DNA from 2 places in the Kitasatospora setae KM-6054 genome. Region 2 is predicted to be linked to the other one. Evidence: riboswitches for the same ligand, from Rfam matches in the RefSeq annotation. Region 2 holds a riboswitch; the other holds the start of a gene.
What was found. Region 2 has a riboswitch for glycine ahead of gcvT (glycine cleavage system aminomethyltransferase GcvT). Riboswitches for the same ligand answer to the same signal wherever they lie in the genome.
Positions count from the first base shown of each region.

Region 1: another riboswitch for glycine. It lies ahead of gcvP (aminomethyl-transferring glycine dehydrogenase); the one in region 2 lies ahead of gcvT (glycine cleavage system aminomethyltransferase GcvT).

Region 1 is NC_016109.1:1,690,598-1,704,687, forward strand. It holds gene gcvP (aminomethyl-transferring glycine dehydrogenase) at 1-1,915, opposite strand, end outside; glycine riboswitch at 2,130-2,236, opposite strand; gene KSE_RS42730 (PRC and DUF2382 domain-containing protein) at 2,424-3,548, shown strand; gene KSE_RS07455 (MFS transporter) at 3,752-5,221, shown strand; gene KSE_RS07460 (DNA polymerase IV) at 5,326-6,714, opposite strand; gene KSE_RS07465 (SanA/YdcF family protein) at 6,750-7,472, opposite strand; gene KSE_RS07470 (MerR family transcriptional regulator) at 7,542-8,219, opposite strand; gene KSE_RS07475 (bifunctional nuclease family protein) at 8,513-8,986, opposite strand; gene ftsR (transcriptional regulator FtsR) at 9,082-9,828, opposite strand; gene KSE_RS44365 (FHA domain-containing protein) at 9,894-10,757, opposite strand; gene KSE_RS07490 (DUF881 domain-containing protein) at 10,939-11,880, opposite strand; gene KSE_RS07495 (small basic family protein) at 11,890-12,222, opposite strand; gene KSE_RS07500 (DUF881 domain-containing protein) at 12,219-13,286, opposite strand; gene KSE_RS07505 (mannose-1-phosphate guanyltransferase) at 13,413-14,090, opposite strand, start outside.
Region 2 is NC_016109.1:5,647,177-5,661,266, reverse strand. It holds gene KSE_RS25175 (IclR family transcriptional regulator) at 1-177, shown strand, start outside; gene KSE_RS25170 (trimeric intracellular cation channel family protein) at 113-772, opposite strand; gene KSE_RS25165 (hypothetical protein) at 818-1,597, opposite strand; gene KSE_RS25160 (DUF6891 domain-containing protein) at 1,722-2,636, opposite strand; gene KSE_RS25155 (ABC transporter ATP-binding protein) at 2,745-3,794, opposite strand; gene KSE_RS25150 (ABC transporter ATP-binding protein) at 3,823-4,869, opposite strand; gene KSE_RS25145 (ABC transporter permease) at 4,866-5,864, opposite strand; gene KSE_RS25140 (ABC transporter substrate-binding protein) at 5,982-7,757, opposite strand; gene KSE_RS25135 (ABC transporter permease) at 7,786-8,784, opposite strand; gene KSE_RS25130 (enhanced serine sensitivity protein SseB C-terminal domain-containing protein) at 9,391-10,215, opposite strand; gene KSE_RS25125 (enhanced serine sensitivity protein SseB) at 10,344-11,111, opposite strand; glycine riboswitch at 11,251-11,354, shown strand; gene gcvT (glycine cleavage system aminomethyltransferase GcvT) at 11,507-12,625, shown strand; gene gcvH (glycine cleavage system protein GcvH) at 12,716-13,090, shown strand; gene KSE_RS25110 (serine hydroxymethyltransferase) at 13,107-14,090, shown strand, end outside.

The DNA of each region.
Region 1 (14,090 bases), 4.0 Mb from region 2:
CGTGCTGGGCGATCTTCGCCTGCAGGTCCTCGACGTCCACGTCGCCGTCGGCGAGGGTCTTCACCACGACGACCCGCATGCCGGCCATCGCCGCCGAGGCCGCGTTGGTGCCGTGCGCGGAGGACGGGATCAGGCAGACGTCGCGCTGGGTGTCGCCGTTCGCCCGGTGGTACGCCCGGACGGCCAGCAGGCCGGCCAGCTCGCCCTGCGAGCCGGCGTTCGGCTGGATCGACACCGCGTCGTAGCCGGTGACCTCGACCAGCTGCTGCTCCAGGCCGCGGATCAGCGTCAGGTAGCCCTCGGCCTGGTCGACCGGGGCGAACGGGTGCAGCTGGCCGAACTCGGGCCAGGTGACCGGCTCCATCTCGGTGGTCGCGTTGAGCTTCATGGTGCAGGAGCCCAGCGGGATCATGCCGCGGTCGAGCGCGTAGTCGCGGTCGGAGAGCCGGCGCAGGTAGCGCAGCATGGCGGTCTCGGAGCGGTGGCTGTGGAAGACCGGGTGGGTGAGGTACTCGTCCTCGCGCAGCAGCGCGGCGGGCAGCGCGTCCGCGTCCTCGGCGATCTCCGCCGGCACCCCGAACGCGGCGAACACGGCCGCCAGGTGCTCGCGGGTGGTGGTCTCGTCGCAGGAGACCGACACCCGGTCGCCGTCGACCCGGAACACGTTGACGCCGCCGGCCAGCGCCGCGGCGACGACCTCGTCGGCCCGGCCCGGGACGACCGCGGTGACGGTGTCGAAGAAGGTGTCGTGGGCGAGCTCGACGCCGCCCGCGCGCAGGCCGGCCGCGAGCGCGGCGGCGTAGCGGTGGGTGCGGCGGGCGATGTCGGCGAGGCCGTCGGGGCCGTGGTAGACGGCGTACATCGAGGCCATCACGGCGAGCAGCACCTGCGCCGTACAGATGTTGGAGGTGGCCTTCTCGCGGCGGATGTGCTGCTCGCGGGTCTGCAGGGCGAGCCGGTAGGCGCGGTTGCCGTCGGCGTCGACCGAGACGCCGACCAGGCGGCCGGGCAGGTTGCGGGCGTACGCGGCGCGGACGGCCAGGTAGCCGGCGTGCGGGCCGCCGAAGCCCATCGGGACGCCGAAGCGCTGCGAGGTGCCGCAGGCGATGTCGGCACCGAGCTCGCCGGGCGAGCGCAGCAGGGTGAGGGCGAGCAGGTCGGCGGCGACCGCGACGATCGCGCCGAGCTCGTGCGCCTGGTCGATGACCGGCTTGATCGCGCGCACGGCGCCGGACGCGCCGGGGTACTGGAGCAGCACGCCGAAGACGCCGCGCTCGGCGATCTCGGCGGGGATGCCGTCCGACAGGTCGGCGACGACGACCTCGACGCCGGTCGGTTCGGCACGGGTCCGGATCACCGCGATGGTCTGCGGCAGGGTGTCGGCGTCGACCAGGAAGACGCCGCCCTTGACCTTGGTGACGCGCCGGGCCAGGGACATCGCCTCGGCCGCGGCGGTGCCCTCGTCGAGCAGCGAGGAGCCGGAGGTGTCCAGGCCGGTCAGGTCGGCGACCGCGGTCTGGAAGTTGAGCAGCGCCTCCAGGCGGCCCTGCGAGATCTCCGGCTGGTACGGGGTGTAGGCGGTGTACCAGGCCGGGTTCTCCAGCACGTTGCGCAGGATGACCGGCGGGGTGAAGGTGCCGTAGTAACCGAGGCCGATCATCGAGGTGAGGACCTGGTTGCGGTCGGCCAGCTCGCGCAGTTCGGCGAGCACCTGGGCCTCGCTGCGGCCGGCGGGCAGGCCGAGGGCCGTGAGGCTGCGGATGGCGTCGGGGACGGCGGCGGCGGACAGCTCGTCCAGCGAGGCGTAGCCGACCTGGGCCAGCATCTTCTGCTGGGCCTCGCTGTCGGGGCCGATGTGGCGGTGCTCGAAGGGGCTGGCCTGCTCAAGGTCGCTGAGCGTCGGCTGGGCGTTCATGGGGGTCGGGCCTCCTGGTCGCGGACCGGCGGTGGTGCGCACGCGGTCGGCGGCCGTGGGAGCGCCTGGGCGTACGAACCCGTCAGCCTCCCCCTCTGTCATCGGTACCTGAGAGCTTCGCGCGTCCGGGCGGGCCCGGGCGGCTTGCACCGTCGGCGAGGGCCGGGGTCGCCGGCTCCGGTGCCGACGGTCCTGCCCTGCTTTCCAGAGTGACCTGTCCCGTTCGGTACGGATGCCTGAGAGATTCCGGGGAGGGGTTGCTCCTTCGGCGCCCCGCGTCCCACCTGCTCGGCGGGGTCGGGACTCTCCCGAGCGGGCTCGGCGGTCGCCTCCGAGGTTACCAGCGCGGGCTCCGCGTATCACCGGTGCGGCCCTGTGATCTGCCCCGGACGGCGGCTTCCGGAGTGCCGCCGTCCGTTACGTGCCGTTTGGTGTGGAGTGGCGGCCCACCACGCTCCTCCGGCCGCCCCCCGAACATCCCCGAGGAGCGGCAGGACTGGAGGACAGCGTGCAGACCGATATCGATCCGCGCGACCTGATCGGGCACAAGGCGGTCGACCGGAACGGTGACAAGATCGGCACGGTCGACGAGGTGTACCTGGACGACGCCACCGGCGAACCGGAGTGGGCGGCCGTCCGCACGGGGATCTTCGGCCGGGACGCCTTCGTCCCGCTGACCACCAGCGAGTTCGCGGGCGACGAGCTGCGCGTCCCGTACGACAAGTCGCTGATCAAGGAGTCGCCGGACTTCGGCGTGGGCCAGCACCTCTCGCCCGCCCAGGAGCTGCAGCTGTACCGCTACTACGGGCTGGACGCGGGCGGCGACGCGGGCTCCGGCCCGGCGGCCGAGCCGGCGGCGAAGGCGGCCGCGGCGGCCGGAGCGGCCGGGACGGTCGCCAAGGAGCAGCCGCGCCAGGAGCCGTCGGCGGACCACGACTTCGGCACCGTCGCCTCCGCCCCGGCCCCGACCCCGACCCCGGCCGCCCCCGCCGCCGTGGCCGCGCCGACCGCCTTCGCGGCGGCCAAGGCCGAGCCCGCCCGGCAGCAGCAGCCGCCGCAGCAACAGCCCCAGCAGACCCCGCAGTCGCCGTCCGCCCCGGGCGCCCACGCGGGGCCGGCGGAGCCGACCGCGCCGGTGGAGATCACCTGCCGCGAGGAGCGGATCGACATCACCACCGAGTGGCACGCGGTGGGCACCACCCGGCTGCGCAAGTACGTGACCACCGAGCAGGTGGAGCGCCGGGTGCCGGTGGTGCGCGAGCGGGTGCGGGTGGAGCGGATCCCGGTCTCGGACGCGGAGCGGGCCTCGCTGAGCGAGCAGGAGATCGCCGAGGCGGTCGAGGAGGTCACGCTGCGCGAGGAGCGCCCGGTGGTGCGCAAGTACCTGGCGCCGATCGAGCGGGTGCGGCTGGTGGTGGAGCGGTACACCGAGGAGGAGGTGGTCCGCGAGGAGCTGCGCCGCGAGCAGGTGGAGGTGCACGACGCGGCCGCCGCCGGCCAGGACGGCGAGGCGCCGCAGCAGCGCCAGCCGTGGAACGCGCAGCCGCAGTCGCCGACCCTGGCGAAGCCGCAGTCGGCCGCCGCCGCGAACGGCGGCGCCGAGCACGCCCGGCCGGAGCCGCTGCGCTCCTGAGCGACGGTCCGCCAGCCCCCCGGCCCCGGTCCGCTTCGGCGGGCCGGGGTCGCCGCTTTGCCAAAGCTTCACCAATCGATATTTGACATAGTGAAGCATCTCCCGACATCGTTACTTCAGCTCCTGCACTATCTCCCGCATGAAGCACCGCGGAGCGGGCATCCGGAGCAACCGTCTGAAGCAACCCGTCGGAGGAGTCCCCCGTGCGTGAGGCACCACAGCCCACCCCCACGGCCGCCAAGCCCACCAGTGCCCGGGTCCTGCCCGCCCTGATCCTGGCCATGCTGGCCTTCAGCGTGGTGCAGACCGCGGTCGTCCCGATCCTGCCGGGCCTGGCCCGCGAGCTGAACGTCTCGGGCTCCAACATCACCTGGCTGATGACCGCCAACCTGCTCTCCGCGGCGGTCCTCACCCCGCTGCTCGGCCGCTTCGGCGACCTGCGCGGACGCAAGCCCATGCTGCTGGTCTCGCTGGCCGGCCTGGTCCTCGGTTCCGCCCTCGCGGTGGGCACCCACTCCTTCACCTGGCTGGTGATCGCCCGGGTGCTGCAGGGCGCGGGCGGCGGCGTGCTGCCGCTGGCGATCAGCATCGTCCGCGACGAGCTGCCCCGGCACAAGGTCACCGGCGGCGTCGCCGCGATCTCCGCCTCGATGGGCGTCGGCTCCGGCCTCGGCCTGGTCGCCACCGGCCTGCTGCTGGAGCACTGGAGCTACAAGTCGATCTTCTGGATGGGCCTGGTCTTCGGCCTGATCGCGGTCGCCCTGGTGGTCCTGCGGGTCCCCGCCGACCCGGTCGTCGACAAGGAGGGCGGCGCCGACCCGCTCGGCGCGCTCACCCTGGCCGGCTGGCTCTCCGCCCTGCTGATCGCCGTCAGCCAGGGCAACCACTGGGGCTGGACGTCCACCCGCACCCTCGGCCTGTTCGCCGTCGCCGCCGTGGTCGCCCTGCTCTGGATCCTGGTCGAGTCCAAGGTCGCCCACCCGCTGGTCGACCTGTCGATGATGGCCCGCCCCGCCGTCGCCTTCACCAACATCTCCGGCCTGCTGATCGGCTTCGGCATGTACGGCTCGTTCATGGTGATCAGCAACTTCGCGCAGACCCCGGAGAAGCTCGCCCACTACGGCTTCACCGCCACCGTCCTGCACGCCGGCGTCATGCTGCTGCCCTCCGCGCTCGGCTCGATGGTCGCCGCCCCGCTCGGCGCCCTGCTGATCGCCCGCCGCGGGCCCCGCCTCCCGCTGGTCCTCGGCGGCCTGCTCGGCGCCGTCTCGATGGCCTACCTGGCGCTGCGCCACGGCGCCGAGTTCGACCTCTACTTCTCCTCCGCGGTCTTCGGCCTCGGCGTCGGCCTCGCCTACGCCGCGATGCCGGCCTACATCAACGGCGCCGTCCCGGCCGAGCAGTCCGGCATCGCCAACGGCATGAACGCCGTCCTGCGCACCGTCGGCGGCGCGGTCGGCACCGCCGTGATGAGCGCGATCCTGACCGGCGACACCCTCAAGCTCCCGATCCCGATCCAGCTCCCCACCGAGAACGCCTACCAGAGCGCCTTCTGGGTGGCCGGCGCCATGTGCCTGATCGCTGCCGCCGTCCCCTTCGCCATCCGCACCGTCAAGTCCGCCCCCGCCCCCACCGAGCAGCCCTCCCCGGCCCTCACCAAGACCGGCGCCTGACAGCGCCCCCTCGCGTCCTGGACACACGCGAGCAGCGGACGGACCCCCACGCCAAGGGCATCGGCGCGGGGGTCCGTCCCTTTCCCCCGCCCCCGCTCCCCGCCCTACCCCGCCGCGGCCCGCAACGGCAGCGCCTCCGAGGGCTCCAGCTCCTCGTCCCCCACCGCGAACGTCCGCACCTTCCCCACCCCCGAGTACGGCGTCTCGAACCGCACCGTCACCCGCCCGACCCCGCTGCCCTGCACCCACCCGGGCCCGAACTCGCGGTGCGTCACGTCCTGCCCCGGCCACCACCGCCGCGCCGCCGGCTCCGCGACCGCCGCCTCCTCCTCCACCACCACGTCCTGCTCGACCGCCTGCTCCCCGGCCTCCCGGGCCTCCTTCTCCTCCCGCTCCAACTGCGCGAACAGGTCCTCCTGCGTGAAGTCCGCGAGTTGCGCGACGCCGACCCCCAGCAGCCGCACGCCGCCCGTGACGTCGACCTGCGCCGCCAGCCGGCGCGCCGTCGCCGTGATGACCTCCTCGTCGTCGGTCGGCCCGCGCAGCGTCTCGGAGCGGGTCAGCGTCGAGAAGTCGAAGCGCCGGACCTTCAGCACCACCGTCCGCCCGGAGCGCCCGGTCGCCCGGAGCCGGCGCACGCAGCGCGCGGCGAGCAGTTCGACCTCGCGCGTGATGCGGTCCCGGTCGGCGAGGTCGACCTCGAAGGTGTCCTCGACGGACACCGACTTGGCGTCCCGGTCGGGCACCACGGGCCGCTCGTCCCAGCCCAGCGACATCTGGAACACGCCCGCGCCGTGCGCCTTCCCGAGCAGCGCGACCAGTTCCCCGTAGCCGGCCTCCGCGAGGTCCGCGACCGTGGCGAGCCCGGCGCGGCGCAGCGCCTGCTCGGTGGCGGGGCCGATCCCGGGCAGCGCGCGCACCGGCATCGGGGCGAGCACCGCGCGCTCGGAGCCGGGCTCGATCAGCACCAGCCCGTCCGGCTTGGCCCGCTCGGAGGCGATCTTCGCCATCAGCTTGGAGCCGGCCGCGCCGACCGACGCGGTCAGCCCGGTGTGCTCGACGATGTCGGCCCGCAGGTCCTCGGCCAGCGCCAGCACCAGCTGGGCCGCCTCGGCGGGCGTGGTCGCGGCGGCCAGCGCGGGCCCGTACGGTCCGGCCTCCAGGTCGACGAACGCCTCGTCCAGGCTGAGCGGTTCGACCAGCGGGGAGCGCTCCCGCAGCAGGCCCATGACGATCTCGCTGTTGGCCCGGTAGGCCGCGAACCGGCCGGTCAGGAACGCCGCGTTCGGGCAGAGCCGGCGGGCCTGCGCCATCGGCATCGCCGAGTGCACGCCGAACTTCCGGGCCTCGTAGGAGGCGGTGGAGACCACCCCGCGCCCGCCGAGGCCGCCGACGATGACGGGCTTTCCGCGCAGGCTCGGCTTGGACGCCTGCTCCACCGCGGCGAAGAAGGCGTCCATGTCGAGGTGGATGATGCTCGGCACGGTCCGCACCGCTCGATCATCCCCCGCCACACCGACAATCCCGCCTACCCGGCGGAGGCCGCGTCCGCGAGCGCCCGCGCCACCCCGTCCTCGCGCGGCCCGAGCAGCGTCGGGTCCGGCCGCAGCAGCACGTTCGCCGCCGCCTTCACCGCCCCGGCCGTCTCCCGCAGCCCGCCGTACCTCCAGGTGGTGTCGTGCCACTCCTCCACCCCGACCGCGTACGCGTCGATCCCGGCGGCCTCGCACAGCGCCAGCGCCCGCCGGACGTGGAAGGTCTGACTGACCAGCACCGCCCGGTCGACGCCGAAGATCCGGTGCGCCCGGGTGCAGGAGTCCCAGGTGTCGAAGCCCGCGTAGTCGCCGACCACCCGCACCGCGGGCACCCCGCGCCCGATCAGGTAGCCGCGCATCGCGTCGGTCTCGTCGTACTGCACGGTGCCGTTGTCGCCGGTGACCAGGATCGCCCGCACCTTGTGCGCCCGGTACAGCTCCAGCGCGGCGTCCAGCCGGTGCGCCAGGTACGGGGAGGGCTCGCCGTCCACCAGCCCGGCGCCGAACACCACCGCGACGGGCGCCTCGGGGGCGCTCGCCACCGTGCCGACCTTCGCGGACTGGGTGAGGTACAGCCAGGCGTTCGGCGCCAGCCCGAGGACGGAGCAGAGCAGCACCGCCTGGAACCACCGGCGCTGCCGCCGCCGGTCCGCCGGCCGTACCGCCAGCCACCCGCTCCGGGCCCGCCGCCCCGCCCACCTCAAGATCGTCGACACACCGACCAGGACGACCCCGGCCCGCCCGCCGGTTCCCCGGCCGCGTCACCGCGGGCCGCGGGCGCGCGCTCAGACCGCGCGGTTGCGCCGCTGCGCCAGCTCGTCGCCCGGGTCGTTGCCGACCAGCGTCTCGCCGGTGTCGGTGCGCTCGCCGTGCAGCCGCCCGAGGGTGCCCTCCAGCTCCTGCCAGACCGCGCCGACCGCGATGCCGAACACGCCCTGGCCGCCGTTCAGCAGGTCGACCACCTGCTGCGGCGAGGTGCACTCGTAGACCGTCGCGCCGTCGGACATCAGGGTCAGCCCGGTCAGGCCGGCCTGGTCGGCGGACTGCAGGTGGGTGACGGCCACCCGGATGTTCTGCAGCGACACGCCCGCGTCCAGCAGCCGCTTGACGATTTTCAGCAGCAGAATGTCCCGGAAGCTGTACAGCCGCTGCGCGCCCGCCGGGTAGGCGGAGCGCACCGAGGGCTCCAGCAGTCCGGTGCGCGCCCAGTAGTCGAGCTGCCGGTAGGTGATGCCGGCCGCGGCGCAGGCCGTCGGGCCGCGGTAGCCGACCAGCGCGGAGGTCGGGGCCAGCCGCTCGATCGCGGGCTGCCCGGGTTGGACGGCCGGGAAGCGGCCGAGCCGGGGCAGTTCCTCCGCCTCGGGTTCGGGCCGCCAGGGCCGCCCGATCAGGGCCCGGCCGGCGCGCGGCACGTGCACCGCGCACAGCGCTCCGGAACGCGTCTCGTCGCCGGTGCCGCTCATCGCCAACCTCCGTCCGTACCGCCCAAGGCCCCACGGGACCCGCGGGAGCCCTGGCGGGCCCCGGGCTGCGGGTGGCCCGTCCGGCGGGCCATCACCTGACGGTAGGCAGTCGCCCGAGCACCGTCAACGATCGCCACGCCGGGGGCTTCCACAAACTTCACCCCATCGAGTGGTTATTCGTGCCCCATGCGCGGGTACCGGAACGACTTTTCAGCAATCCCGAGTTGCGGCCCACCACCACCCGGGCTAGCGGTCCGGACGAACCGGCGACCGCTCGCGACCACTCGCGACGGCTACTGCGGGCCGCCGCCGAAGTCCTCCGGCGAGACCTGGTCGAGGAACTCGCGGAACTTCTCGACCTCGTCCTCCTGCTCGTCCGGGATCGAGATGCCGGCCTCCGCCAGCACCTCCTCGCTCCCGTAGATCGGCGTACCGGTGCGCAGCGCCAGCGCTATCGCGTCCGAGGGGCGCGCGCTCACCTCGACACCACCGGCGAAGACCAGTTCGGCGTAGAACACCCCGTCCCGCAGGTCGTTGATCCGCACCTCGGTCAGCTGGTGGCCGAGCGCGCCGAGCACGTCCTTGAACAGGTCGTGCGTCAACGGCCGCACCGGGGTCATGCCCTGCTGGGCGAAGGCGATCGCGGTGGCCTCCCCCGGCCCGATCCAGATCGGCAGGTAGCGGTCCCCGCCGACCTCGCGCAGCAGCACGATCGGCTGGTTGGAGGGCATCTCCACCCGGACACCCACGACGTCGAGCTCATTCACACCAGCAACCCTAGGGCGCGCGCCCCCGATAGGAAAGCGCAGCAGGCAGCGGCCCTCGGGATCAGGACCGCCGCCGCCCGCCCGTCACCGGCCTTTCAGCTCCTGGAGCGCAGTCCCGCCTGCACCATCGCCGCGTGCAGCCGCACCGACAGGGTGGCCAGTTCCCGCGCCGTCGCCTCCGCGTGCGCCCGGGTCTGCGGGTTGCGGTGCCGCCGCAGCGGCGCGACCACCTGGTCCACCAGGGCGACCTCGCGCTCGGCGGCCGCCTTCATCGCGCGCAGGTGCCGCGGCTCCAGGCCGAACCGGCCCAGCTCCGCCACCAACCGGGCGATCTGCAGCGCGTCCCCGTCGTAGCCGCCGTCCGGGCCCGGCTGGACCAGTCCGTAGGCCTCCCACTCGACCAGCTCGCGCTCCTGCGCCTCGGCCGCCGCGATCAGCTCGGCCCGGCCCAGCCGCACCCCGCCCGGCCCGGCGGCAGCGGCGGCCGCCAGCTCCCGGTCCGCCTCCTCCAGCGGCCCCGGCCGGCTCTCCGCGCCGGGCAGCGCGGGCGGCTGCTCGCCGCGCTCGATCGCGTCCAGGTGCTCGCGGATCACCCGCAGCGGCAGGTAGTGGTCGCGCTGCATCCGCAGCACGTACGCCAGGCGCTCCACGTCCGCCGCCGAGAACTTCCGGTAGCCGGACGGGGTGCGCTGCGGCTCGACCAGGCCCTCCGCCTCCAGGAAGCGGATCTTGGAGATGGTCACCTCCGGGAAGTCGTCCCGGAGGAAGGCCAGCACCGCGCCGATCGACAGCAGTTCGTCGCCCCGCCGGCGCGCCTCGCCCGTGCGGCGCGAGGCCGGCACGGGCGAGGTCCCGAGGGACGGGGTGGAAATCTGTGGGGTCACTCGGGCTCCCAACGGAGAAGTGGTCAGTACCCCCGGTGGTGGCTGGCGAAGAACACCAGCCGGTACTTCCCGATCTGCACCTCGTCGCCGTTGCCGAGCAGCACCTCGTCGATCCGCTCCCGGTTCACGTAGGTGCCGTTCAGGCTGCCCACGTCCGCGACCGAGAAGCCGCCGTCGTGCTGCCGACGGAACTCCACGTGCCGACGCGACACCGTCACGTCGTCCAGGAAGATGTCACCCTGCGGGTGCCGCCCCGCCGTGGTCACGTCCGAGTCCAGCAGGAACCGGCTGCCCGAGTTCGGGCCGCGCTGCACGATCAGCAGCGCCGAGCCCGGCGGCAGCGCGTCGATCGCCGCCATCACCTCGGCCGACAGCGCCGGCGTGGCGCCCGTCGAGGTCGCCGTCGGGTCGTACGACTCGATGCCGGAGATCGAGATGGTCGAGGTGGTCTCGGCCGCGCCCTCCGGGAACCCGCCGCCACGCAGCTGAGTACCGCAGTTCGAACAGAACCGGGCCTGCGCCGGGTTCCGGTTGCCGCACCGCGGGCACGGGCTGGTGCCAGCCATGTTCACAGCCTCCTGGCGCGGCACACCCGACTGGACGTGCCCGGCATAGGGGTCCGGGGCAAACCCTCCACCGGAGGTTGAGGGTCCTGACGCGAAACCTATGCGCGGCCCGCCCGACGAATCAACCGACGCGCCGTACGCCGTGTCGAACTGCCCGGTCTGGATGCCCGCGCCCTGGGTCACGTCGTCCCGGTACATCGGACGCTGCCCCTCCGGCGCCGGACGCATCGGGGGCACCCCGGCCTCCTCCTGCCGGTAGCGCGCGGTGGGCGCCTCCGCCGCCTTCTTGTTGCGGCCGAAAAGCTTCGAGAAAAAACTCACGGGCGAATCCCCTTGCGTGTGACAGAACCGCCCGCGGGGCAGGGTTCAAGGCTCGGTGTGGCGGTGGGCCCGGCATCGGACCGGGGACTGACGAACGGTAAGACCCAGTGTCGCCGACCCGCCGCGGAAACCCACCACCGGGGGGCGCCCGCAGCTGACGAACCGTACGGAGCGCGCCCCGTCACTTCGCCGCCGGCTTGCCGTACTGCAGCGGCTTCGGCGTGGCCAGCGCGTCCACCAGCACCTTCTGCTGCTGGACGATGGTCGCCCGGGCCTGGTGGTTCTCCAGGCTGCGCACCACGCCACCGGGGATGTTCAGCGCCGGAGTCAGGTCCTGCGGGTTGCCCACCACGGTGAAGCGGAACGGCTGCGAGACGCTCTTGCCGTCGATCTGCACGCCGCCCGACGAGTTGTCGGTGAAGTACGTACCGGCCACCACGCGCACGTCGTTGATCTGAATCGCCTCCGCCCCCGCCGCTCGGAGTTCCTGCAGGGTGTCCAGCAGCATATCCGCCTTCACCTGCCCTTGGGGATCATCGATCGTCAGCACGATCCCCGGGCCGGTCGCCTTCTCGGTCCCCGCCAGCACGCCCAGCTCGGCCGCCTTCTTCCGGGTCTGCTCCTGGGCCTCCTTGGCCTGGTTGGACGAGTTCTCCAACTGCGCCAGGGACTGCTCCAGCTGCGTCTTCTCCGACTGGAGGCGCTGCTGCTTGCCGTCCAGCTCGTCCAGGATCCGCACCAGGTCCTCCTGGCGGGCCCCGCGCAGCTCGCTGTGGTCGTTGGTCGAGCGCACCTGGATCGCCAGCGCCAGCCCCAGCGCGAACAGCAGCAGCGCCACCACCAGCTGCCCCCGCGACACCCGCGGCGGCCACACCGCCGCCAGCAGCCGCGTCCGCCCGTCCGAGGGCAGCGGCACCGGCTCCCGCGACGCCGCCGCCGGCTTCTCGGCCTCCCCCACCGGTTCGGGCTCGGGCGCAGGCTCCGGCTCCGGCCCGATCTCGGGCTCCGCCCCGGGCGTGTCCGACCGCTCCCCGGCCGCCCCGGCCTCCGTCGCCTCCTCCGGCGCGGCCGGTTCCGCCGCCGGCTCCTCGGCCCGCTCCCGGGGCTCCTTCTCCTCGCTCACAGCCGCCCCCTACGCCCTGAACACGTGCCGGCGGATCGCCGCCGCGTTCGAGAAGATCCGGATGCCCAGCACCACCACCACGCCGGTGGACAGCTGCGAACCCACGCCCAGCTGGTCGCCCAGGAACACGATCAGCGCCGCCACCACGACGTTCGACAGGAACGACACCACGAAGACCTTGTCGTCGAAGATCCCGTCGAGCATCGCCCGCACGCCGCCGAACACCGCGTCCAGCGCCGCCACCACCGCGATCGGCAGGTACGGCACGACCGCGTTCGGCACCTCCGGCTGCACGAAAACGCCGACGACCACGCCGATCAGCAGACCCAGTACGGCAATCACGGTGTAGCAGCTCCTGTTCCGGTGGGAGTGGACTTCGCGGTCGACCGCGCGGACTTCGACGGCACCCCGGCCTTCGGCGTCCCCGACGCCGAAGGCGACGGGGACGGACTCGCGGCCTCGCCCGACGACGGACCCGCGCTCGGACTCGGACTCGGGCTCGCGCCCGGCTCCGCGGACGCCTCCGCCCCGGCCACCCGGAGCGTCACGCCCAGCGCGGCCGGCAGCGTCAGCGACTTCTGCGCCGACACCGTCGAACGGATCCCGTAGCTGTCCTGGATGATCTTCAGGTAACGGCCGCCCTGGTTGTCCTGGAAGGCCTGCGCGAGCCGCGGCCCGTCCCCGATCGCCAGCACCGTGTACGGCGGCACCAGCGGCCGGTTGTCCACCAGGATCGCGTCACCGGCGGCCCGGATCGCCGACAGCGCGGTCAGCCGCTGCCCGTTCACCGACACCGCCTCCGCGCCGGCCAGCCACAGCCCGTTCACCGCGTACTGCAGGTCGTGGTCCTTGACCCGCCCGTTCTTGCCGTACGCGGTCGTGTTGCGCGGATCGCTGACGTTGCCGCCGGAGCCGCTGCCGGACGCGTCGTCGATCACCAGCTTGACGCCGGGCCCGGTGATCTCCCCCGTCCCGGTCCGCGCCGCCAGCAGCGCCGCCGCGTCGCCGTCCCCGGTCTGCAGCGCCGCGTCCTGGGCCCGCTCGACCTTGTCGCGGTCCTCCTCGACCTGCCGCTGCAGCTCGTCGGCCGCCGCGTTGGCGTCGTTGACCCGGCTGACCAGGGCGTCCCGCTCCTGCGCCAGGACGGGCGCCGCGGCGTGCGTGTTGACCGCCCCCACCGTCACCACGACCGCGGCCAGCGCCAGCCCGACGGCCAGCACCAGCCGTCCCTTGGCCGTCGTCGGCAGCCGCGAGCTGCCCTCCGCGCCGCGCGCCCGGGCCGCTTCCGCGTACCCGTCGTCGAGCGAGTGCTCCATGACGGTGGTCAGCAGGGACATCGAGGCGTCCGGGCGGCGGAAGCGCCCCTCCGGGTCACTCGGTGTCGGCGTTGCTGGCATGCGGGACATCGTTTCACGACCACGAGGTGCCTTACGACCAGCTCCCGGGCCCGCAGGACGGTTTCGGCACAGGATCGTGACAAACCCGGGTGGGGGCGGGCCCGCCGGGCCCGCCCCCACCACGTCTCCCCCGCGTTACCTCCCGGCGCCGTCCACGACCGTGGCCCACTCGTCGAGCAGCCGCTCGGTCGCCTCGTCGTCCGGGCCCTCGGCCCACAGGTGGGTGACGGCCTCCGCCGGGTCCGGCAGGACCAGCGTCCAGCGGCCGTCCGGCTCGACCACCCGGACGCCGTCCGTGGTGTCCAGCTTCCGGCTGCCGGCCGCCTCCACCACCGAGCGCATCACCATGCCCTTGGCGGCCCACGGCGTCGCGATGTCCCGCTTCTGGATGTGCGCCTGCGGGATCCGGGCGTCGATCTGGCTGAGCGTGAGCTGCGTCCGCGCCACCAGGCCGACCAGCCGCACGAACGCCGCCGCGCCGTCCAGCACGCCGGAGAACTCGGGCACCACGAAACCGCCGCGCCCGTCCCCGCCGAAGACCGTGCCCTCCGCCGCCGCGGCCTTCGCCAGGTCGTCCGGCGAGGTCGTCGTCCAGATCACCTGGGTGCCGTGGTACGCCGCCACCTGCTCGGCGATCCGCGTGGTCGTCACCGGCAGCGCCACCTGCCCGGAGCGGCGCTCGGCCGCCACCAGGTCGAGCAGCACCAGCAGCGCCCGGTCGTCCTGGATCACCCGGCCGAGCTCGTCCACGAAGGACACCCGCTCACCCACCGGGTCGAACCGCACCCCGAAGGCCGCCCGGGAGGACGCCAC
Region 2 (14,090 bases):
GCCTGCTCGATCTCCGCCCCGGTCCGGATCGCCTCGGTGAACGAGCTGAGCAAGCTGCTGCCGGAGCTGCTCTGCACGGTCGAGGCGATCTCGCTGGCGTACGGCGGCGCGCCTACTCCTCGCTGGTGCGAGAACCGTTGCGGTGCCAAGCACGAGGTGCGCGCCAGCCGTACTTGAGCGCCAGCATCCGCATCGCGAAGGCGACCACGGCGGCCAGCGAGGCGTACAGCGGGGTCAGCCGGCCCATCCCGATCAGGATCGCCACCACGGCCGAGCCGACCAGCGCCGGGACGGCGTATATCTCGCGGTCCCAGCGCAGCAGCGAGGGCGGCTCCATCGCCAGCAGGTCGCGGATCACGCCGCCGCCCGCGGCGGTCAGCATGCCGCAGGCCACCGAGGGGACGGCGCCCAGGCCGTAGGTGTGCGCCTTGATGGTGCCGGTGACGCAGAACAGGCCCAGGCCGGCCGCGTCCAGCACCATCACCGTCCGGGTGATCCGCTCCACCTCGGGGTGCAGGAAGAACACCACCACCCCGGCGACCAGCGGGGTCGGGAAGTACCCGAAGCTGGTGAACGCGGCCACCGGCAGCGCCCCGATCACCAGGTCCCGCAGCACGCCGCCGCCCAGCGCGGTGGCCTCGGCCAGCACGCAGATGCCGAAGATGTCCATGTTCTTGCGGACCGCCATCAGGCCGCCGGACAGCGCGAAGACGAAGATGCCGATCAGGTCGAGGGTCTGCTGGACGTTGTGCGGGAAGATCTCGGAGGTCACCTGGTCAGTCTGCACACCGGCCTCCCGCGGCCCGCCGCCGGGCGGTCAGGCGAACTGCTCGTGCGGCACGGGCCCGCCCAGCGCGTTCAGCCTGGCCGGCATCCTCAGCGTGGTCATCCGCCGCCAGCCGCCCGCCCGCTCGTACGCGTACACCCCGTGGATGCCGGCGGCCAGCGCCGCCGACTTCGCCTTCGGCCAGCGCAGCAGCTCGCCCAGGTGCGCCATCACCGCCAGGCTGACGTCCCGGTAGGTGCGGATCTCGGCCCGGGCGGTGGACTGCAGGGTGTCCAGGATCGCCCGGCCGTGCCCGTGGTAGGCGAGCCGCAGCAGCTCCTCGTGGCAGAACGCCAGGTGGTTGTCCTCGTCGTGGGAGATCATCCGCACCGCCCGGCCCAGGTCCGGGTGGTCGCCGAAGATCTTCTTCAGCATCAGCATCTGCTCGGCGGCCCGCTGCTCGGTCACCCGGCTGTGCGCCAGGTAGGTGATCACGTCCCGCTCGGTCAGCGGCTCGTCCCGGCGCAGCCGGGAGTGCGCCAGGCCGATGCCCTGCCGCTCCAGGATCATCGTGTAGTCGGTGTCGTCCGGGACGTCCCGCTCCAGCAGGCCGCGCTTGTGCATCAGCGCCTTGAAGATCCGGCCGTGCTTGTCCTCGTCGGCGCCGTGCCGGGCCACCTTGGGCGCCAGCTCGGGGTCGGGCACCAGCCGGGCGATCCGGCCGTTCTCCCAGCCGCCCTGGTCCTCGCCCTTCGCGGCGATCGAGCAGAACAACCGGAACGCCTGGTCGTCGTCGTGGATCTCCTGGAACAGACTGCGGGCCGACAGCATGGTGACCTACCCCTCGCGCGGGAGCCGGGACATTCCGCTCCAGTCAAGGCAGCGCCCCCGCCCCCGGCAACAGCTCGGGCCCGGGGCTGCGCCGTACGAAGGACAGCCTGAGCTGCGCAAGGGCCTAGCCGACCAGGCGGCGGCGCCAGTCCAGGCCGGTGACCCGGATCGCGTCGTCCGGCTCGCCGTCCCAGGCGGTCGCCAGGCCCACCCCGGCCAGCGCCGCGACGACCTCCCGGCCGACGGCGGCCGTGGTCGCCTCCGAGCCGTCGAAGCCGCCGTACTGCAGCCACAGGTCGCCGCCCGCGGCCGCGCCGTCGGTGCTCTGGGAGTGGAAGAAGACGAAGCCGCGGGCGCCGGGCGCCGCCTCCGCCCCGATCTCGGCGTAGCCGCAGCTGCCGCAGCAGGTGAAGTCCTCCCGGGCGGTGATCCCGGCCGCGTCCAGTACCGCGAAGGCCCGGGCCAGCCGCTCCGGGTCGGTCTCGCCGGTCCAGGCGCGCTGCTCGGCGACCCGCTCCCGCCACAGCCGCTCGGCCAGTTGCCTGGCCTGCTCCCGGCTGACCGGCCGGTGCTCCCCGTCCACCAGGTACTCCTCGGCGGCCTCGGCCGCCTGCGCGAGCGTCGCGTACCCGCCCACCAGCAGCCGCCGCACCTCGGCGATCAGGGCCTCCTCGTCCTCCGCCGACAGTTCCAGCGGCGCGGGCTCCGGGTCGGGGCCGAAGTCGATCCGCTCCCACTGCTCCCCCGCCGCCCAGTCGGCGTCCTGCCGGGCCCATCCGACCAGCAGCTCGGCGACCCGCTCCAGCTCGGTCACCCGCGCCGCGAAGTGCCGCGACTGCGCGCCGTCCCGGTGCTCGACCGTCCAGGCCCCGTCCTCCGGGCAGGTCTGGGCGTAGGTGTCCGGCAGGTCGGGGACGCGCTGGAGCACCAGGAAGGACCCCTTCCACTGCCCCATGTCCCGTACCAGGTCGCGGAGTTCGTCTTCCGAGACCCGGACGCCGACCCGACCGGACTTGTCCTGCACCGCGATTTCCAGCATGGCCCCACCCTGCCACCCGGCACTGTCAGCCGGGCGGACGGCGAAGGTCCGCCCGGGGGGACGGACCCCGCCGGGCGGACCTGGTGGACGGACCTGGTGGGCGGCGCGCTACTCGGCCGCGTTCTCCGGGAAGTGGCAGGCCACCTGGTGCCCGGCCCCGGTCGCCGCGAGCGGCGGCTCCTGGCTCGCGCAGACGTCCTGGGCCTTCCAGCAGCGGGTGCGGAAGCGGCAGCCGGACGGCGGGTTGAGCGGGGAGGGCACGTCGCCGGTGAGCAGGATCCGCTCGCGGCGCTCCTTGCGGCGCGGGTCGGGCACCGGGACGGCGGACATCAGCGCGTTGGTGTAGGGGTGCATCGGCCGGGAGTACAGCGCGTCCCGGTCGGCGATCTCCACCACCTTGCCGAGGTACATCACGGCGACCCGGTCGGAGACGTGCCGGACCACCGAGAGGTCGTGCGCGATGATCAGGTAGGTGAGGCCGAGCTCCTTCTGCAGGTCGTCCAGCAGGTTGACGACCTGGGCCTGGATCGAGACGTCCAGCGCGGAGACCGGCTCGTCGGCGACGATCATCTTGGGGCGCAGGGCGAGCGCCCGGGCGATGCCGATGCGCTGGCGCTGGCCGCCGGAGAACTCGTGCGGGTAGCGGTTGTAGTGCTCGGGGCTGAGGCCGCAGAGCTCCAGCAGGTCCTGCACCGCCCGCTTGACGCCGTGCTCGGTGGCGACGTTCTGCAGCCGGAAGGGCGCGCCGACGATGGTGCCGATGGTGTGCCGGGGGTTCAGCGAGGAGTACGGGTCCTGGAAGATCATCTGGATGTCGCGCCGGTACGGCCGCATCGCCGCGACGCCCAGGTGGGTGATGTCCGCGCCCTCGAACTCGATCCGCCCGCCGGTGGGTTCGTCGAGCCGGGTGACCAGTCGTCCCATGGTGGACTTGCCGCAGCCGGACTCGCCGACCACGCCCAGGGTCTCGCCGGCGTTGACCGTGAAGTCGATGCCGTCGACCGCCCGGACGGCGCCGACCTGGCGCTTCAGCAGTCCTTTGGTGACCGGGAAGTGCCGGGTCAGGCCGGTCACCTTCAGCAGGGGTCCGCGGTCGGGCCCGGGTGCCTGGGCGGGCACCTTCGCGAGCTGCGGCACCGCCGCCTGGCTGTCCGTCATGACTGCTCTCCAAGTGGGTGGTACGTGCTCACAGCCGGGGCGCGATCTCTTCGGTGAAGAGCCGGTGGCGTTCGGCGATCGGCAGGTGGCAGGCGGCGTGGTGCCGGGGCGCGGCCTCGGCGAGCACGGGCACCTCGGTGGTGGAGCGGCCGCCGGTGAGCTCGGCGTACGGGCAGCGCGGGTGGAAGGCGCAGCCGGACGGCACGTTGATCAGGCTCGGCGGGGTGCCCTTGACCGGCACCAGCCGGTCCTGGAGCTCCCGGTCGAGGCGGGGCATCGAGCCGAGCAGGCCCCAGGTGTAGGGGTGCTCGGGGGATTCGAAGATGGTGTCGGCGGGGCCGCGCTCGACGGGCTTGCCGCCGTACATCACCAGGATGTCGTCGGCGAGTTCGGCGACCACGCCCAGGTCGTGGGTGATGATGACGACCGCCGAGCCGAACTCCTTCTGCAGGTCGCGGATCAGGTCGAGGATCTGCGCCTGGACGGTGACGTCGAGGGCGGTGGTCGGCTCGTCGGCGATCAGCAGCGCCGGGTCGTTGACCAGCGCCATCGCGATCATGGCGCGCTGGCGCATGCCGCCGGAGAACTCGTGCGGGTAGTTGTCGACCCGCTTGTCGGGCTGCGGGATGCCGACCCGGTCGAGCATCTCGATCGCCCGGGTGCGGGCCTGCTTCTTGGAGGCGCCGGGGTGGTGGGCCCGGTAGCCCTCGACGATCTGGGCGCCGACCGTGTAGTAGGGGTGCATCGCGGTCAGCGGGTCCTGGAAGATCATCGCCATCTTCTGGCCGCGCAGCTTGCGCACCCGGTCGGGGCCGGCCGCGACCAGCTCCTCGCCGTCCAGCCAGATCTCGCCGCTGATCCGCGGGGCGCCGCGCTTGGAGCCGGTGCGGTGCAGGCCCATGATCGACAGCGAGGTGACGGACTTGCCGGAGCCGGACTCGCCGACGATGCCGAGGGTCCTGCCGCGCTCCAGGTCGAAGCTCAGCCCGTTGACGGACTTGACCAGTCCGTCGTCGGTGGGGAAGTGCACTTTCAGGTCGCGGACGGACAGGAAAGGCTTGTCACTGGTGCTCATGTCAGCCTCACCCGGGGGTCGACGACGGCGTACAGCAGGTCAACCGCGAGGTTGGCCATGACGATGAAGAACGCGGCGAACAGGGTCACGCCCATGATCACCGGGAGGTCGCTGGACTGGATCGAGGTGACCGCCTCGTAGCCGAGTCCGCGCAGGTTGAAGGTCTTCTCGGTGAGCACGGCGCCGCCGAGCAGGCCGCCGAGGTCCATGCCGAAGATGGTCAGGATCGGGGTCAGCGTGGAGCGCATGGCGTGCTTGCCGATGACCACCGGCTCCTTGAGGCCCTTGGCCCGCGCGGTGCGGATGTAGTCCTCGCCGAGGACGTCCAGCAGGGTGGCTCTGCTCAGGCGGGCGTACGTGGCGGCGAACAGGAACGCCAGCGTCACCCAGGGCAGCACCAGCCCCTGGAACCAGGAGACCGGATCGGAGGTGAAGTCGGTGTAGTTGTTCGGGAACCAGCCGAGCTGGTGGACGAAGAGCGCGAGCGCGACCAGGCCGGTGAAGTACATCGGCAGCGAGACGCCGGCCAGCGCGACCGTCATGGTGATGCGGTCCAGCGCGGTGCCGCGGCGCAGCGCGGAGATGACGCCGGTGGCGGTGCCGAACAGCAGCCAGAGCACGGAGGCCCCGACGGCGAGCGAGAAGTCGACGCCGACCCGGTTGAGCAGCAGCGGCCAGACCTGCTGCTCGGTCTTGAACGAGTAGCCCAGGCAGGGGGCCGCGCAGTGGGTCATGTCGACGCCGGCGTTGTAGTCGCGGCCGACGAACACCCCGCGCAGGAAGAGCCAGAACTGTTCGATGATCGACTTGTCGAGGCCCATCTTGTGACGGATGCCCTCGATCGCCGCCTTGTCCGCGATCTTGCCCACGTAGAGCATCGCGGGGTCGGTCCCGGTGAGTTTCGGCACCATGAAGAAGATGCCGAAGGTCACCGCGGCGACCACCAACAGCATGAAGACGACGTTGACCAGTCGCCTGACGAGATACACGAGCACTGCGGTCGGCCCTGCCCCGGGCCGGCCGGCTCACCCCGGTGGGGGTTCCCCGGCCGGCCCGGACAGGGCCTTCACCTGCCCTTCGGACTAGCGGTGCGAACTAAGGGGCGGGGCAGGTCACTTGCCGTCGGAGACGCCGAGCGCCTGGAAGTCCACCTCGCCGAAGGCGTCGGTGATGTAGACGTTGGTCAGGCGCGGGTTGCGCCAGTTCAGAGCCTTGTCGGCGACGATCGGCAGGTAGTAGGCGCCGTCGACGACCTTGTGGTTGATCTTCTTGTAGAAGTCGGCGGCCTTGGCCGCGTCGGTCGCCTGGGCGGCCTGGTCGAACCAGCCGTTGATCTCCGGGTCGTTGATCAGGGCGTAGTTGTTGTTGCCGTTCTGGGTGATGAAGCGGCCGTCGACCAGCGGCTGCAGGTAGCCGGAGCCGGTCGGGTAGTCGGCGCCCCAGCCCATCACGATCAGGCCGTAGTTCTTGGTCTTGACCACGTCGGGCGAGCCGATGACCGAGGAGATCAGCTTGCCGTCGTACTGGTCGACGGTGACCTCGATGCCGACCGCCTTGAGCGCGGTCTGCAGGGCCACCGCGGAGTTGATCTCCTTCGGCTTGTTGCCGCGGACCGCGATGGTGGTCTTGAAGCCGTTCGGCTGGCCGCAGGCCTTCAGCTCCTCCTTGGCCTTCTCGACGTTCGGCTTGCCCTTGGTCAGGCCGAACGGGTCGTAGTCGTCGGAGCCGAGGATGTTCGGGGGCAGCATCGAGCCGTACAGCGAGCCGGCCACCGAGCCGCCGCGGGCGGTCTGCAGCGCGGTGGTGTCGGCCGCGTACAGCACCGCGTTGCGGCAGTGCGCGTTGTCGAACGGGGCGACCGACGGGGCCAGCGCGACGTACCGGATGAAGCCGTTGTACGGGTCGTCGGTGTTGGCCTTGAGCGCCTGGTCCTGGAGCACCTTGACCTGGGCGGCCTGCGACAGGCCGGTCTGGGCCCAGTCGAGGTCGGCGGTGTTCGCCAGCAGGCGGGCGTCCATGTCGTCGGCGTTGGTGGTGACGGTCAGCTTGACGACGTCCGGCAGCGCCTTGCGGAACGGGTCGGAGGCCGGGTCCCAGTTCTCGTTGCGGACCAGCTCGTAGCCCTTGCCCGGCTCGACCGACTTGAACTTGTACGGGCCGGAGGAGACCGGCTTCTGGCCGTACTGGGCGCCGGTGTCCAGCTTCTGCGGGACCGGGGCGGCGGAGCCCATCGCCAGCAGGAACGGGAAGTCGGAGTTCGGCTTGGCCAGCGTGAAGACGATGGTGTTGTCGTCCGGGGTCTGCACCGTCTTGAGGCCGAGCTTGTTCGGGTCGCTGTCGGTGTAGGGGCCCTTGTAGCCCTGGCCCTGGTCGAGCTCGTTGACCAGGTAGGTCGGACCGCCGGAGATGACGTCCTGCGCGAAGATGCGCTCGATGCCGTACTTGACGTCCTTCGAGGTGATGACCGAGCCGTCCTCGAACTTCAGGCCCGGCTTCAGCTTGAAGGTGTAGGTCTTGCCGTCCGGGGAGATCTCCGGCTTGGCCGAGGCCAGGTCGGGGACGAGCTCCAGGCCGGCCTTGCCCGGCTTGCCGTCGAAGGCGAGCAGGGTGCGGGTGTAGAAGCGCTCGTAGTTCCAGACCGAGGCGTAGTAGGCGCGGCCGGGGTCGAGCGAGTCCACGTCGGTGGTGGTCCACAGGTTGAGGGTGCCGCCCTTGGTGGTGGACGGGTTCACCACCTTCTCCGCCGCCGCGTTGAAGCCCGCCGCCCCGGCCTTGCCGGAGGCGTTGTCGCCGCCGGTGCCGCCGCCCTTGCTGCCGCCGCAGGCGGCCGTGGTGAGCGCGAGGGTGGCCACCAGTGCGGCGGCCGCGAGCGTCCTGTTTCGCTTCATGGGTTGGGGAACCTCCAGAGTTGCGGGCTCAGTTGCCCTTGGGGTCGAGAGCGTCACGCAGGCCGTCACCGAAGAGGTTGAAGGCGAGCACGGTGATGAAGATGGCGAGACCGGGGATCACCATGTAGGTGGGATCCGCCTGGTAGATCCCGACCGCGTCCGAGAGCATCTGCCCCCAGGACGGGGTGGGCGGCCGGACGCCGGCCCCGAGGAAGCTGAGCGCCGCCTCGTTCAGGATGTTGGTGGGGATGATCAGGGTCGCGTAGACCAGGATCGGCGCCGTCAGGTTCGGCAGCAGTTCGCGGAAGAGGATGTGCGCGCGGCCGGCGCCCAGGCTGCGGGCGGCGTCCACGAACTCCCGTTCGCGCAGCGACATGGCCTGGCCGCGGACGATGCGCCCGATGTAGGGCCAGCCGAAGAAGCCGATCACCGAGACCAGGACCAGCACCCGGACGCCGGTGTCGTTCAGGCCGAGCAGCTGGTTGGGCATCACCGAGACCAGCGCGATGCTGAACAGCAGCTGCGGGAAGGCCAGCAGGACGTCCATCACCCGGCTGATCACCGAGTCGACCCAGCCGCCGAAGTAGCCGGCCATCACGCCCATCACGACGCCGATGCAGACCGACAGCGCGGCCGCCAGGAACGCCACCAGCAGCGAGATCCGCGCCCCGTAGACGATCCGGGAGAACACGTCCCGGCCGAAGACCGGGTCGACGCCGAGCAGGTAGTCGCCGCTCATGCCGCCGAACGCGCCCTTGGGCAGGCCCAGGTCCGGGTTGATCTGGTCCGGGTGCGGCTCGTCGATCGGGTGGCCGAACAGCGCGGTGAGCACCGGCGCGAAGACCGCGGCCAGGATCAGCAGCACCACGACGGCGCCGCCGGCCAGCGCGACCTTGTCGCGCTTGAGCCTGGTCCAGGCGATGCGGCCCGGCGAACGGCCCTCGATCTTCTTGACCTGTACGGAAGTTGACGTTCCGTCAGGCTGTGCCCCGGACGCCGGACCCGAGGTCTCGATGGGTGTGGTCATGAGTCAGTTCGTTCCCCTCGCCGACGGTGGCCGGCCCACGGAGTCGCATGCGGTGCGGAGGTGCAGAGCGGTTTCGGTGGTGCCGGGCGCCGGTGCGGCGGTGCAGAAGTGCGTTGAGCGAGCAGGGCGTTGCGGTGGTGCGAGTGCTTCCGGGCCGCCCTCCGGAGCTGGCCGGACGGGGCCGCGGGCGGGGGCGCCCCCGTGGCGGGAGGGCCTCCGACGTGCGCGGTGCCGCCGCACGAGAGGCGCGTCGTGCGGTTCATGCTCTGGCGGCGCCGCGTTCACCTTCGTGAGGTTCGGCTCGCGGGCCGCATTGCGCAGCACTCTCTGTCATGGGAAGCACCCGGCGGAAGACCTCCATGGCGAAGGATGCCCAACTGTGATCTGTCGGCATGCACTTCCGTTGCGCGCGTATATCGCTCTTCACATACCTGTTACGCGTCCGTCAAGAGGCACGCTGACGACACCCCGCCACTGGCGGGAAAACGCCAGTTGGCACAAGGGGTTGCGCGCGTAGAGCCCGGCTCGGCAAGAGCTGGCAAAAAACCCCCGCGGGCCGAGGAAAAGCTCGGGGCGGGGGTTTTCGGAAGGTGCGTCAGGGTAGGTTCAACGGCCCGGATAACCGGGCCAGGGGGCCTGCGGCCAGCCCTGGGCGGGCCCGGCCGGTGGTTGCGCAGCGTAACCGAAGCCGGTCGGCGCGGGCTGCCCGGCGGCCTGCCGGTCGAAGAACGGGCGGGCGTTCGCCCACATCCACATCGCCACCGGGTCGTACTCGTCGGCCATCATCACGGTGGACACCCCGGGCCCGTCCGGCGCCTGCGCGGCGGCCCGCTGCACCAGCGCCCGGGCCGCCTCCACCGACGGCGGCGAGGCGTCGTACAGGTCGAGGCCGATCGCCAGGTACGCCTCGCCGAGCACCGGCCGCACCCAGGCCCGCCGCAGCGAGCGCAACGGCCGCACCTCGCCCGCCTGCTGCTCCAGCACGGCGAAGAACGGCGAGGACTGCCCGGCCGGCTCGGAGATGTGCAGCGGGCCGGCCGGCAGCCGGTCCAGGCCGAGCGCGATCCGCCGCAGGTCGGCCCAGGGCACCCCGACGCCGCCGCCGGGGCGGTGCGGGTCCAGCCACAGGCCCCAGCGCGACTGGTAGAGCGAGGCGGCGATCTCCGGCCCGGAGACCACCTCGTGGGCGCGCGTCCAGCCGCTGGCGGCCAGTTGGGCCGGGGAGGTCGCGCAGGGCGCGTAGCCGTGCCCGCCGACGTCCATGTTCCCGTACTGGGCGTCGGGGCTGCCCGGGCTGCCGTGCCACAGCAGCATCCAGACCTGCCCGCCGGCCAGGGCGCGCAGCAGTCCCTCGTACGCCTCCCAGCGCTCCGGCGCGACCGCTGCGAGGGCGCGTTCGACCGCCCCCGGATCGCCGGCTGCTCCCGTCACGTCGCCGCCCTACTCTCTTCAGTCCGCGCGCCACCGCGCGCCGGTCCGCTGTGCCGGGGCAACCCTATGGGGCGCACCCGGCGGCCGTCATGCCGCCGGGCCCGGGGAAACCGGCCGGATCCGCGCGGTCACGGACGGACGTAGAAGGGCTGTACCCGTCCCACCATCCAGTCCGCCACCGGGTCGGCGACCAGGTCGAGCAGCACCAGGTGGACGCCCCAGCCCGGCGGGGCGGTTCCGAGGGCGCGGCCGAGCGCGGTGTTGACCTCGGCCGGGTCGGCCGGGGCCGCCGGGTCGAGCTGCACGCCGACGTACAGCAGGGTCGGCTCGCCCTCCACCCGGGCCAGCGCCCGACGGGCCGTCAGCACCCCGGGCAGCGCGACGAGTTCGCCGGTCGCGGCGGCCAGGAAGGCGAACGGCTCCTGGTGCGGCTCGGGCTCCTTGAGCGCCACCCGGGCGCCCTCGGTGACGCCCTGCGCCTCCCACTGCTCGCCGCGCGGCCCGCGCCGCAGCTCGCCGACGCCCTCCGGCGGCACCGGGATGCCCACCGGCGCCTCCGGGTTGACCGCGATGCCGATGCCCAGCGGCAGTCCGCGGGCGAACTCCCACATCGGGGCGATCGCGAACGGGATGCCCGGGCAGTGCCGCAGGTACTGCTCCTGCGAGGAGTACACCGGGACGTACGGCGCGCCGGCCAGTTCAAGCGTCGGCAGGTCCAGCGAGTCGGCGTCCGGCGCGGTCCCGGACGGCAGCGGGATCCACACCTGGCTGCGCGCCAGCACCTCGATCACCCGGGGCGTCGCCCCCGGGTCGCCCAGGGCGGCCGTCAGCACCTGCTCCAGCTCGTTGGCCGGCCAGGCCCCGCCCTCCAGCGCCCCGTCCAGCGGGAACCCCATCTCGCCCCTCCACATCCGCGGTCGCGACCAGGTTAGCGGCGCGCGGGAGGGGCCCGGGGCCGGGTCCGGTCGGTCCCCACTCCCGCGAGCGGCCCCCGGCATGCCATGATGGGCCCGCCCAAACTTCATACCGGCCGCTCGAACCCGCGCGGGAGAGCCGGAACGGCCTGCTCAGGCCGCGACCGGCGCCGAAGGAGCAAGTCCTCCCCGGAATCTCTCAGGCACCCCTACCGCCCGGGCTAGGCAGATCTGGAAAGTGGACACGGCCGCGCCGTGCGCCCACCCACGGTGCAAGCCGCCATCCTGTTCAGGGTGGCGGCGAAGCTCTCAGGTTCGACGACAGATGGGGGAGAACCGCCCCAGCCTGCCCGTTTCCAGATCCCGGGAGTCCTGTCGTGTCCCTCCGCCTGACCGCGCTCGACGCGCTGCACCGCTCGCTCGGCGCCACCATGACCGACTTCGCCGGCTGGGACATGCCGCTGCGCTACGGCAGCGAGCGCGAGGAGCACCTCGCCGTCCGCACCCGGGCCGGCCTGTTCGACCTCTCGCACATGGGCGAGATCACCGTCTCCGGCCCGCAGGCCGGCGAGCTGCTCGACCACGCGCTGGTCGGCTTCATCTCGGCGCTCGGCGTGCTGCGCGCCCGCTACACGATGATCTGTCGCGAGGACGGCGGCATCCTGGACGACCTGATCGTCTACCGCACCGCCGAGGACGAGTACCTGGTGGTCGCCAACGCCTCCAACGCCCAGGTGGTGCTGGACGCGCTGACCGAGCGCGCGGCCGGCTTCGACGCCGTGGTCCGCGACGACCGGGACGCCTACGCGCTGCTCGCCGTCCAGGGCCCGGAGGCCAACGGCATCCTGGCCAAGCTGACCGACGCCGACCTGCCCGGCCTCAAGTACTACGCCCTGCTGCCCGCCACCGTGGCCGGCCGCGAGGTCTGGCTGGCCCGCACCGGCTACACCGGCGAGGACGGCTTCGAGGTGTTCTGCGCCCCGGCCGACGCCGCGCACCTGTGGACCGCGCTGACCGAGGCCGGCACCGCCGAGGGCCTGGTCCCGTGCGGCCTGTCCTGCCGCGACACGCTGCGCCTGGAGGCCGGCATGCCGCTGTACGGGCACGAGCTGTCCACCGAGCTGACCCCGTTCGACGCGGGCCTGGGCCGGGTGGTGCGCTTCGACAAGACCACCAACGACGGCGCCTTCGTCGGCCGCAAGGCGCTGGAGGAGGCCGCGGCGCAGGCCGAGCTCAACCCGCCGCGCAAGCTGGTCGGCCTGGTCTCCGAGGGCAAGCGCGTCCCGCGCGCCGAGTACGCCGTGGTGGACGCCGAGGGCGCCGCGATCGGCCGGATCACCTCCGGCTCGCCGTCCCCGACCCTGGGCAAGCCGATCGCCATCGCCTACCTGGACGCCGCGCACGCCGAGCCCGGCAGCACCGTCGCGGTGGACGTCCGCGGCAAGGCCGAGCCGGTCCAGGTCGTCGCGCTGCCGTTCTACAAGCGCGCCCGCTGAGCGGTTCCCGCCCCCGAACAGTCCTCTTCCGGTCCGTCCGCCCAGCGGACGGCCGCGCCCTCCCCTTTCGCGATCCTGGAGAATGACGTCATGAGCAACCCCACGCACCTGCAGTACACCAAGGAGCACGAGTGGCTGACCGCCGCCGTGGACGGGGTGTCGACGGTGGGCATCACCGCGCACGCGGCCGACGCCCTCGGTGACATCGTGTACGTCCAGCTCCCCGAGGTGGGTGACACCGTCACCGCGGGTGAGACCTGTGGCGAGCTCGAGTCCACCAAGTCGGTCAGCGACCTGTACTCCCCCGCCACCGGCGAGGTGACCGAGGTCAACCAGGCCGTCATCGACGAGCCGGCCCTGGTCAACTCGGCCCCCTTCGAGGGTGGCTGGCTGTTCAAGGTCCGCGTCGAGGCGACCGACGAGCTGCTCGACGCCGACGGCTACACCGCCTTCACCGGCGCCTGACCGGGAGACCCCCCTGATGACGGTTCTCAACCAGTCCCTGCACGCGCTCGACCCGGAGATCGCCGCCGCGGTCGACGCCGAGCTGCACCGCCAGCAGACCACCCTGGAAATGATCGCCTCCGAGAACTTCGCCCCGGTGGCGGTCATGGAGGCCCAGGGCTCGGTGCTCACCAACAAGTACGCCGAGGGCTACCCCGGCCGCCGCTACTACGGCGGCTGCGAGCACGTCGACGTGGTCGAGCAGATCGCCATCGACCGGATCAAGGAGCTGTTCGGCGCCGAGCACGCCAACGTGCAGCCGCACTCCGGCGCGCAGGCGAACGCGGCGGCGATGTTCGCGCTGATCCAGCCGGGCGACACCATCCTGGGCCTGAACCTGGCCCACGGCGGCCACCTGACCCACGGCATGAAGATCAACTTCTCCGGCAAGCTCTACAACGTGGCCGCGTACCACGTGGACGAGAAGACCGGCCAGGTCGACATGGCCGAGGTCGAGCGCCTCGCCAAGGAGCACCAGCCCAAGCTGATCATCGCCGGCTGGTCCGCCTACCCGCGCCAGCTGGACTTCGCCGAGTTCCGCCGCGTCGCGGACGAGGTCGGCGCCCTGCTGATGGTCGACATGGCGCACTTCGCCGGCCTGGTCGCCGCCGGGCTGCACCCCTCCCCGGTGCCGTACGCGGACGTGGTCACCACCACCACGCACAAGACCCTGGGCGGCCCGCGCGGCGGCGTCATCCTCTCCAAGGCCGAGTGGGCCAAGAAGATCAACTCCGCGGTCTTCCCCGGCCAGCAGGGCGGCCCGCTGGAGCACGTGATCGCCGCCAAGGCCGTCGCGTTCAAGGTCGCGGCCTCCGAGGAGTTCAAGGAGCGCCAGCGCCGCACCCTGGAGGGCGCGAAGATCCTCGCCGAGCGCCTGCTCCAGGACGACGTCACCGCCTCCGGCGTCTCCGTGCTGTCCGGCGGCACCGACGTCCACCTGGTGCTGGTCGACCTGCGCAAC